DNA from 3 places in the Delftia lacustris genome. Region 1 is predicted to be linked to each of the others. Evidence: riboswitches for the same ligand, from Rfam matches in the RefSeq annotation. Region 1 holds a riboswitch; each other region holds the start of a gene.
The links. Region 1 has a riboswitch for cobalamin ahead of U6958_RS06275 (TonB-dependent receptor). Riboswitches for the same ligand answer to the same signal wherever they lie in the genome.

Region 1 (3,267 bases):
GCCGTGAAGTCCGAGGCCAGCTCCGTGGCCGTGGGCGCGCGGAAACCCGTGGAGGCCGCAGCGCGCAGCGTAAGCTGGTCCGTGGCCTTCCAGGTGGCGCCGGCCGACCAGGTGTGGTTGTCGTAGTCGCGCGTGCTGGCCTGGGCCAGGGCCAGGTTGGGCGTATCGTCGAAACGCGTCGTGCCCCAGGTCTTGCGCAGGCCGGCACGCAGGGTCAGGCGGTCGTCGAACAGGGTCTGCGCGTCCTCGAAGTACAGCGCGTGCACCTGCTCGGTCTGGTTGTTGTCGTAGGGCGCAACCTGGCCCGCCGGGCCGCCCGGCATGGCCACGCGCAGGCGGTCGGAGCGCAGCTTGCTGCGCTCCCAGTCAAAGCCCATCAGCAGGTCATTGGTCTGGCTGACACGCAGGCGCGGCTGAAAGCGCAGGCCCGTGGCGTCCAGCTGGCGGTGGTTGTAGTCGCGCGCCGTGCCGGGCACGGCGCTGTTGCCCGAGCGGATCACGGGCGATGCCCAGTTGAACTCATCGGTATCGACCAGGCTGTAGAGGTGGGTCGTCCAGCTCAGGCGCTGGCCCGGCAGTGCGCCTTCGTAGGTCAGGTCCAGCGAGCGGTTGCTGCGGTTGTCGCGGCTGTAGATGTTGGCGCCCGATCCGCGAAAGCCCGCGTTGTAGATGCCGTCCGTGCGCAGCTGCAGCTCCACGCGGTGCAGCTCGTGCAGCTGCCAGCCCAGGGCGCCGCTGGCGCCGCGCCGCTTCCAGCCCGTGTTCTCCATGCGCGTGCCGCCATCGCCCGACTCGTAGTCGCCGCGCCCGCCTGCGCTCACGCCGAAGTACCAGTCGAAGCGGTCATTGGCGCCGGCCGTCTGCGCATCGGTACGCCACAGGTCCCATGAACCGGCCTGGACCTGGGCGCGCGTGCCGGGCGCTGTCGCTCCCGTCTTCATGATGATGTTGACCACCCCGCCCATGGCCTGGCTGCCGTAGATCACCGAGGACGGGCCGCGCACGATCTCGATGCGCTCCACATCCGAGGGGCTGAGCTTGGACAGGTTGGCCGTGCCCGCGCGCCGGCCGTTGACCAGCACCAGCACCTGGCTGCGGAAGTCGCGCCCCTGGCCGTCGGTGGAGGCGCCGCGCAGGTTCATCGAGGTCTGGGCCGCCGTCCATTCGCTGAGAAAGCCCACGGCGTTCTCGGCCAGCAGGTCGGTGACCGAGCGCGCGCTGGAGCGCTCTATGGCCTCGCGGTCGATGGTCTGCGTGGTGCCCGCGATGCGGCTGCGCGCCTCGGGCCGCGCCGTGGCGGTCACGAAGACGGCGTCCAGCGCATCGTCGGCGGATGCACCGGCTTTACCGGCCGCCGGTTCCTGTGCGGCGCCGGCCGCCGCGGCGCAGCAGGCCAGCACGGCCGCAGCGGTGGCCGGGCGCAGGAAGGGAGGAAGGGGAAAGGGGCCGGAACAATCGGCGGCCAAAGAAGCGAAGCGCATGCGTTGAATCCAACTGCCCCAGTCACCCGTGGGGCCTATCGTCTGAACCACGCCGCACGGCGCGCACGCCGGAGCCGGCCACGCCAGCGCAGGCTGGGGCCGGACCGGACAGGCGCACTCCCGCGGCGTCCGAAAGCAATGCAGAAGGCCGGTATCCGGGCTTGCGGAACGCTGCGGCGCGCATCGTGGGCGCGCTGCAGCAGGCATCCCCGCCTTCCCATGTCCGTCCAGACACAGTGGCTTGCGGCGCGCAACCGGTGGGTGGCGCGCCAGCGTGGGGAGTTGTATTCCGCTGACCGTTGCGGGGGCAGCGCAGGCATTGCGAGCGGCCACCTCGATGGCATCGCGCACCTGCTTCCCGTTGAACCCCTGGCCGGCAAGCGGCATGGGGCACCTTCAGCAACAGCGCACCGCCACGGCCCAGGGGCTGCGGCGGTGCGCCAGCGGCGGATTATCGCTGATGCGGTCTAGGCCCAGAAGCCCGGCACGCGGGCCAGCGCACGCAGCGCGCGGCGGCTGCTGCGCGCGCTGGTGGCCAGGCGGGCCTGCAGGTAGCCGGCGGCAAACCAGGCGCGCGGATCCGTGCCGGCCTCGTCACGAAAAAGCGCGGCCGCCACGGCCATGTCGTTGTGCAGGCCCAGCGCGTCCTGGGCGGGCACCAGCGCCTCGGCAAAGCGCCGGCCCTTTTTGCCGGGCCACATTCCGGGCGCGAATTCCCGCGCGAAGTCCGCCAGGTAGCGCAGGCGCTTGAGCCGCTTGCGCACGCGGTGCTGCTGCGCCAGCGGCAGGCGGTCGAAGTGCCGGCCGTCGCGCAGCACCTGGCGGTGCAGGCGCGCCAGCCGCCGTGCCAGGTACTTGCGCGTGCCTGCGGCGGACAGGCTGACCAGGCCGGGCTGCCGCTTGCCTGCAGGCGCCTGCGCCAGCGCATGGATCTCGGCCAGCGTTTGCAGGAACTGCGGCTCGCGCACCGCAGCGGCCGCGTCCGCGTCGGCCTGCCCGGCATCCGGCACGGCCCAATCGCACAAGGGCGCATCGGCGTCCTGCAGCAGCGGCCGCACCACGTCGGCCAGGGTGCCGGCATCGCGCAGCGTGCCCAGGCGCGCAAAGGCCAGGGCCAGCGGGGCATCCCATTCGGCGCGCATGCCGGGCGCCAGCCCTGCGCATTCGCGCAGCAGGGTGCGCAGGCGCCGCAGGGCCACGCGCAGCTGGTGGATGCGTTCGGCCTCGCCGCTGCCGGCGTCCACGGCATCCACGGCATCCACGGCATCCACGGCATCCATATGCGACTGCACCTGGGCCAGTGCGGCAGCCAGCGTCGCACGCACAAAGCCGGCCGCATCGGGCCGGTCGGGGAACTGCCTGGCAGGGGTGGTCATGGTCAGGAGAGGATGTGCGGGCGTTGCTGCGATTGTGGGCACCGCCCGGCCCCCGGGTCAATCGGCGCCATCCCCGCTCAGGCTGTGCAGCGCGGGCCGGGCAATGCGCACATAGTCGGCCGAGTCCAGCACGATGGAGCGGTCCAGCCGGCCTGCGTTGAAGGCGATCTCGCCAAAGCGCTCGACCAGGGCCGGGTCCACCACCAGGCGCACCTGCGGGTTGAAGGAGAACGGCGGCACCGATCCCATCACGCAGCCCGTGGCGGCCTGGGCCTCCTCGGGCGAGGCCAGCGTGGCCTTGCGCACGCCCACGGCCTGGGCCAGGCGCTTGAAGTCCAGCTTGCGGTCGCCGGGCAGCACGGCCAGGAACAGCTGGGGATCGCCCGCACCGGCCGCATCGCGGCTCTTGC
Region 2 (3,267 bases), 2.4 Mb from region 1:
AGTCGCGGTCGGCGATGTTGTTGACACGGGCCAGCAGCGTCCATTGCCTGGTCAGCTGGCGCTGGGCGTAGAGGTTGACCACGCCGTAGCCGCCCAGCTTGAAGGTGTTCGCCTCGTCGGCGTAACGGCCGCTGTACAGCTGCGCTTCGCCGCCCAGCGTCCAGCCGGCCGCCTGGGTGTCGGCGTTGAGCTTGAGCATGCGCTTGGAGCGGTAGGGCAGCAGCTTGCCGGTCTCCAGGTTCTCGGGGTTCATGAAGTCCAGCGAGGCGCCCAGATTGGCGCTGCCCAGGCGCGTGCCGCCAGACAGCGTCAGGCCGGTGATTTCCACGCTCTGCCAGTTGCGGTAGCAGTTGCAGGGAACGGCGCTGTTCCAGTCGTAGGTGATCAGGTTCTTGAACTTGTTGCGGTAGACCACGGCCGAGAGGCGGTTGGCACCGGCCGCATAGTGCAGGCCCGTTTCCACGTTGGTGCTGCTTTCGGGCTTAAGGTCGGCCGCCGCCTGGCCCGTGAAGCGCTCGTACAGCGTGGGCGTGCGAAAGGCCGTGCCGGCCGATGCCACCCAGCGCCAGCGCTCGTCGATCTGCAGGCCATAGCCCAGCCCGCCCGTGGTCTTGTTCTGCTGGTCGCGCACCTGGTCGTGGCGCAGGTTGGCGTCGAACTGGTGGCTCCCCTCGGTCAGGCGCCAGCCGGCCGACAGGGAGTTCTGCACGCGCCGGCTGTCGGTGTTCTGCGTCCAGGCGTATTGCGTGTCCAGCTTGTCCTCGCGGCGCTCCAGGTCGATGTTGAAACGGTGCTGGCCCAGCGTGAACAGGTTCTGCAGCAGGTAGTTGGTGGAGCGGCCCTTGGCGCTTTCCGGCGACTGGGTGTGGCGGTCGCTTTGGCTGTCGGTATGGGAGACCTGGACCACGCTTTTGTACATGGCGTTCCAGCCGGCCTGCCAGCGCAGGCTGCCGGTGGTGTTCTTGACCACGTCGTAGTCGTCGAACGGCGGCGGGCTCTGGTCGTAGTGGGTGCGCAGGCGGCTGTGCAGCAGGCTGGCATCGATCTGGTGGATGCCCGTTTTGTAGCCCGCGTTCAGGCCCAGTGAGGTGTTGCTGTAGCCATCCTTGTCTGGATTGGGCGAGAAGGTGTTGCCGGGGTAGACGTCGAAGCCGTCGCTGCGCTCGTCAGCCAGGTTCAGCCCGTAGGTGAAGCCGTTGGCACCGCCCTGAAATCCCGTGGCCAGCTTGCTGGTGCCCTGGTTGCCTATGCCGGCCTCGGCATAGGCGCGGGTCTGGCCGTCCGCCCGCTTGGTGAAGATCTGGATCACGCCGCCCATGGCGTCTGAGCCATAGATGGCGGCGGCCGGGCCGCGCAGCACCTCGATGCGGTCAATCTGCGCCAGCGGCAGGGTGGACCAGACCGCGCCGCCCTGCAGCTCCTGCGAGCTGTAGCGCACGCCGTCGATGAACACGGCAGTGTGCTGGTTGCTGGTGCCGCGCAGGTAGACCGAGGTGACCTGGCCCGGCCCGCCGTTGCGGTTGATCTGCACGCCCGGCACCTGTACCAGCAGGTCCGCCACGCCCGTGGCGCCGCTGCGGGCAATGGTCTCGGCGTCGATCACGGTCATGTCGGCCGTGACGGTGCGCAGGGGCTGCTCGCTGCGCGAGGCGGTGACGACCACCGTATCGAGCTGGGAGGTCTGTGCGCGCTGCGCCTGTTGTGTCTGTGCTTGGGCCTGGCAGGCCAGCAGCGAGGCCGCAGCCAGGGCGGACAACGTGCGCAGTACGGGGAACGCCGAGGGCGAGCGAAGAGCGGCGCCGGGGGCGCGCGCGAGGGCGAGGGTGTGCATGGATGCGAGCCAGTTGCGCGCCAGCGACCCCGCCGGCACGGAAACCAAAAAGACCGGCTGCGCTGCAAGCGCGGCCGGCCGCCTGTTGGCCGGTATCCAGACTGGTGACGCACTCGCCAAGGCCTTCCCGGGCTGTACGCCCAGTGGCACGGGTTTGGCGGGGGCCGGTGCCATGCACGCGGCGTTTCACTCACTGTTGCGGGGGCAGTACATGCGGGCGGCTTTATCTGGCCGCCCCATGTTTCCCGTTTAACCGCAGCCCCTGGGGCTGCTGGCACCAACGGCGGCGATTGTACGGCGGGGCGTTCAGTGCCGATGTAAAGCTTGCTTGACATGTCCACGGATGGCATCGCACAATGTCAAGCATCCTTTACACATTGCGAGAGACTTCCATGAATCAAACAACGGTCACCAACCGCCGCTACCAGAAGGAACTTGGATTTGCGCTGCTGCTCTACATGGCGCTGCTTGTGGGGGCGCTTTTGCTCAGTGCCGACATGCAGGCCGGGGCCCTGCGCACGGCGCTGCTGCTCAGCCCCATGCTGGCGTTTGCGCTGGCCGTGCGGGCCATCGTGCGCCTGGTGCGCGATACCGACGAGTTCCTGCGCAAGTCCATGCTGGAGCAGCTGGCGATTGCAGCGGCGGGCACGGCTGGCATCACCTTCACCTACGGATTCCTGGAAATGGCAGGTTTTCCCAAGCTCAGCATGTTCATGGTGTGGCCCTTGATGGGTGCGCTCTGGGTGGCTGCCTCGGTGGCCCACTGGCTGCGCAGCCGATGAGCTGTTCCGCCAAAGTGCCCCTCCCATGAAAAATGACCCCCGCGCTCCCCTTGCTGTGCAAGGTCCGCTGCCCCCCGAGGGGGTGCCTTTTCATCTTGGGGCGGCCCTGCGATGAAAAACACCATCCGTGAACTGCGCGCCGAGCGCGGCTGGAGCCAGGCTGCGCTGGCGGACCTGCTGGGCGTGTCGCGCCAGACCGTGAACGCGATCGAGACGGGCCGCTACGACCCCAGCCTGCCGCTGGCATTCGCCATTGCCCGGGTGTTCGAGACCCGGATCGAGGCGATCTTCCAGGAGGGTTGAGCGCAGCGCTCAGGCCACGATCATGACCAGCAGCACCAGGCCCAGCAGGGTCAGGTAGGCCTTGGCATGCAGGGCATCGGGAATGCGGCCGATCAGCGGGGCTGCCAGCCTGATGCCCGTCCACGATCCGGCCGTCAGCAACGCAAAGGCCTGCAGGTCCACATAGCCCACATGCCAGGGGCCCAGCCCCGCGCCCTGCGATGCCAGCATGTAGGCAGCGGTGCCCGCCACGGCCATGGGCAGGGACAGCGGGCTGGCCATGGCCGTGGCCGCCGCCATGCTGGCGCCGCGCCGGCGCATCAGCGGCACGGTCATCACGCTGCCGCCCACACCCAGGAAGGCTGCAATCGC
Region 3 (3,267 bases), 2.3 Mb from region 1:
CTTGTCGCGCCCATCGTCTCGGTGTCACTGGGCATGCCGGCCACATTTCTGTTTGGAGGGCTTGCGCGCGCGGACAAGACGGCCAGGGTGTTGTTGCAGCATGGCGACGTGGTGGTCTGGGGCGGCATGGATCGGCTGCGCCACCACGGCGTGTTGCCGCTCAAGGACCAGCCTCACCCGCTGCTGGGCGGGCGGCGCATCAATCTCACTTTTCGCAAGGCGGGTTGAATGGAGGGGTCGAAATGGATGGGCTGAACAGCAGTGATCGCTTCGCCGGCCTGGACTGGGGCCGCATTGCCACCCAGCTCGATGCAGAGGGCCATTGCCTGCTGCCACGGCTGCTGAATGCGGATGAAAGCCGCGCCCTGGCTAGCGAGGCGGCCATGCGCAATGGCCTGCCGCCCTCCCTCTACACATGGCGCCCGGTGCTGTACCGGCACCTGCTTGCCATTGCCAATCGCTGGCGTGCCCAAATGGACATGCAGCCTGCCCTGCCCGCCTCGTTCGAGGCCTTCGGGCAGCTGGGCCGCCAGCGCGGCCAGATGCATCCGCAGTCGCACCTGCTGCATGTGGCGCAGGCGGGCCATGCCCCGCTGCGCTCATACAGCGAAGGAGCGGCGGTGTTCCCGCTGCAGCTGGTGCTGCTGCTGTCCCGGCCGGGCAAGGATTTCGAGGGCGGCGAGTTCGTGATGACCGAGCAGCGACCGCGCATGCAATCGCGCCCCATGGTGCTGCCGCTGGGCCTGGGGGATGCGGCCATCATCGCCACGGGGCCGCGCCCGGTGCGCGGTGCGGCGGGCTCTTACCGTGTGCACCTGCGGCATGCCATCAGCCGCGTTCACCGTGGCGAGTGGCTGGGTCTGGAGCTGCTTTTGCACGACGTGCCCCAGGCGCCAAAGGCTCTGCAAACAGACCGCTGGCTATAATGCCGCGCCTGCAAAGGCATCCGTGCAACAGGTGTCCACATGCCAGCCATGGGGATGAAACGGGAACAAGGTGACTGCCAGCAAATGCTTTTTGCGCTGCCGGCACAGGCCTTGGCTGCCCCCGCAACGGTAAACAAGTCAAGGCGCTCCACGCCTGTCCCGCCAGTCTCCGCAACCCTGCGGAGGGGCGATGACAGGCTGTCACTGGTCCATGGCGTGGTCTGCAACATGCAGCTTTTCGCGGGTGGATTGGGAAGACGGGGCGCTGGGCGCAAGGCATGTCCTTGCGCCGCTTGTGAGCCCGGAGACCGGCCTGCTGCGTTTCGCGCCCGCTGAGCGGGCGCTTTCTTGACTGTCTGCGGGGTGCGGATGGCAATGTCCTGCACCCTATCCTTGCACGCTGGCTGGAGAGGCGGCAGTGCCTTGCTTTCGCATCAGGCGGTCGAAGACCGATGTTCGAAATGCATTCCTCCCTTTCCTGCGTTCCCAGCACCCGTGCTGCCGATTCCCTTTGCCTTCGGCTGAGCCCGCTGGCCCTGGCCTGCGCCTTCCTGTCCGTTCCTGTGCAGGCACAGACTGTCCTGCCCGAAGTGCAGGTCACCGGCCAGGCCGAACGCATCGGCCAGCAACTGGCCCAGCCTGCGCGCTCTGCCAGCCATACCGGCGTCTCCAACCAGGAAGTGCCTGCCAGCGTGGATGGTGTTTCTGCCGAGCAGATGCAGGAGCGCGGCGACTACGCCCTGGTGGACGCCGTCACGCGCACCGTGGGCCTGACCTCCAGCAGCACGCCGGGCAATGGCGGCCTGTCCTTCAGCAGCCGTGGCTTTGCGGGCGTGAACTCCGTGGGCGTGGCCGAAGACGGCATGGTGCTGGGCGTGGCCGCCGGCACCACGGCCTATCCCGGGGACAGCTGGGGCTACAAGCGCATCGACGTGCTGCGCGGCCCGGCCTCGCTGATGTATGGCAGCGGCACCATGGGCGCCACGGTCAACGCCATCCGCAAGCAGCCCAGCCGCACCAGCTCGGCCGAGGTGCTGGTGGGCGCGGGCACGGACGACACGCTGCGCCTGGGCCTGGGCGTGACCGGCGCCCTGGGCGCCTATGCCAGCTACCGCATCGACAGCTACACCGCGCGCAGCGCGGGCGAGCGCGACCTGGACCAGTCGCGCAACGGCAAGTTCATGAGCACGCTGCGCTTGGAGCCCACGAGCGACCTGCAGATCGACCTGATTGCCGACCGCAGCGTGCAAAAGCCCAGCCGCTACTGGGGCACGCCGGGCCTGGACGGCAAGGTGGTGGAGTCCCTGCGCGACCGCAACTACAACGCCGAAGACAGCGTGCTGCGCTATGCCGACGAGCGCCTGCGCGCCAAGGTGCAATGGAAGGCCAATGACTGGCTGACGGTGCGCAACGAGCTGTACCACGTGCAGTCGGACCGCCACTGGCGCAACATCGAGGCCTACGCGCTCAACCCCGCCACCTGGACCGTGGGCCGCTCCGACTACCTGGAAATCCTGCACGACCTAGAGCAGACCGGCAATCGCCTGGGCCTGAACTTGGACCGGGGATCGCACAAGATCGCCATGGGATGGGAGGCCGCACGCATCAACCTGCGGCTGTCCAACAACTCGCCCTACGGCGGCTCGTCCACGGTCTCGGCCTGGGACCCCGTGCATGGCAGCTGGGCCAGCCCCGATGTCACCAAGGCCAAGACCGAAACCGGCGTGACCCAGCATGCGCTGTACCTGGAGGATGCCTGGCGCATCAGCAACCGCTGGCTGGCCATGGCCGGACTGCGCCGCGATGTCTACAGCTTTGCCAGCCACTCGCTGGTGGGCGGCACGGATTTCAATAAGACGCTGGCCGCCACCTCCTGGCGCCTGGGCCTGACCTATGAGCTGGCGCGCAACACCCAGGTCTATGGGCAGATCAGCTCGGGACACGATCCCGTCAACAGCTTGGTGTCGCTGAACCTGGCCAACACGGCTTACAAGCTGAGCAAGGGCCGCCAGGCCGAGATCGGCATCAAGCAGCAGGTGGCAGGCGGGCGCGGCGAATGGACGCTGGCCGTGTTCGACATCAAGAAGGACAACATCATCACGCGCGACCCCGACCGCCCGGCCATCTCCATCCAGGGCGGCAGCCAGTCCTCGCGCGGCGCCGAGGTCACTGCCAACTTCCAGGCCACGCCCGCCCTGCGCCTGGAGGGCAATCTGTCCTATGTGGATGCCCAGTTCGACAAGCTCATCGAGGCCGGCGGCAACCGCGCCGGCAACCGCCCGCAGAACGTGGCCAAGACCACGGCCAACCTCTGGGGCCACTACCGCGTGGGCGCCTGGCA

Region 2: another riboswitch for cobalamin. It lies ahead of U6958_RS17035 (TonB-dependent receptor domain-containing protein); the one in region 1 lies ahead of U6958_RS06275 (TonB-dependent receptor).
Region 3: another riboswitch for cobalamin. It lies ahead of U6958_RS16740 (TonB-dependent siderophore receptor); the one in region 1 lies ahead of U6958_RS06275 (TonB-dependent receptor).

The regions. Positions count from the first base shown of each region.
Region 1 covers NZ_CP141274.1:1,042,993-1,046,259, reverse strand. The annotation lists gene U6958_RS06275 (TonB-dependent receptor) at 1-1,481, opposite strand, end outside; cobalamin riboswitch at 1,610-1,894, opposite strand; gene U6958_RS06270 (CHAD domain-containing protein) at 1,949-2,857, opposite strand; gene U6958_RS06265 (YbaK/prolyl-tRNA synthetase associated domain-containing protein) at 2,915-3,267, opposite strand, start outside.
Region 2 covers NZ_CP141274.1:3,417,952-3,421,218, reverse strand. The annotation lists gene U6958_RS17035 (TonB-dependent receptor domain-containing protein) at 1-1,831, opposite strand, end outside; cobalamin riboswitch at 1,901-2,128, opposite strand; gene U6958_RS17030 (hypothetical protein) at 2,224-2,613, shown strand; gene U6958_RS17025 (helix-turn-helix transcriptional regulator) at 2,725-2,916, shown strand; gene U6958_RS17020 (sulfite exporter TauE/SafE family protein) at 2,926-3,267, opposite strand, start outside.
Region 3 covers NZ_CP141274.1:3,351,251-3,354,517, forward strand. The annotation lists gene alkB (DNA oxidative demethylase AlkB) at 1-228, shown strand, start outside; gene U6958_RS16735 (2OG-Fe(II) oxygenase) at 243-926, shown strand; cobalamin riboswitch at 939-1,258, shown strand; gene U6958_RS16740 (TonB-dependent siderophore receptor) at 1,379-3,267, shown strand, end outside.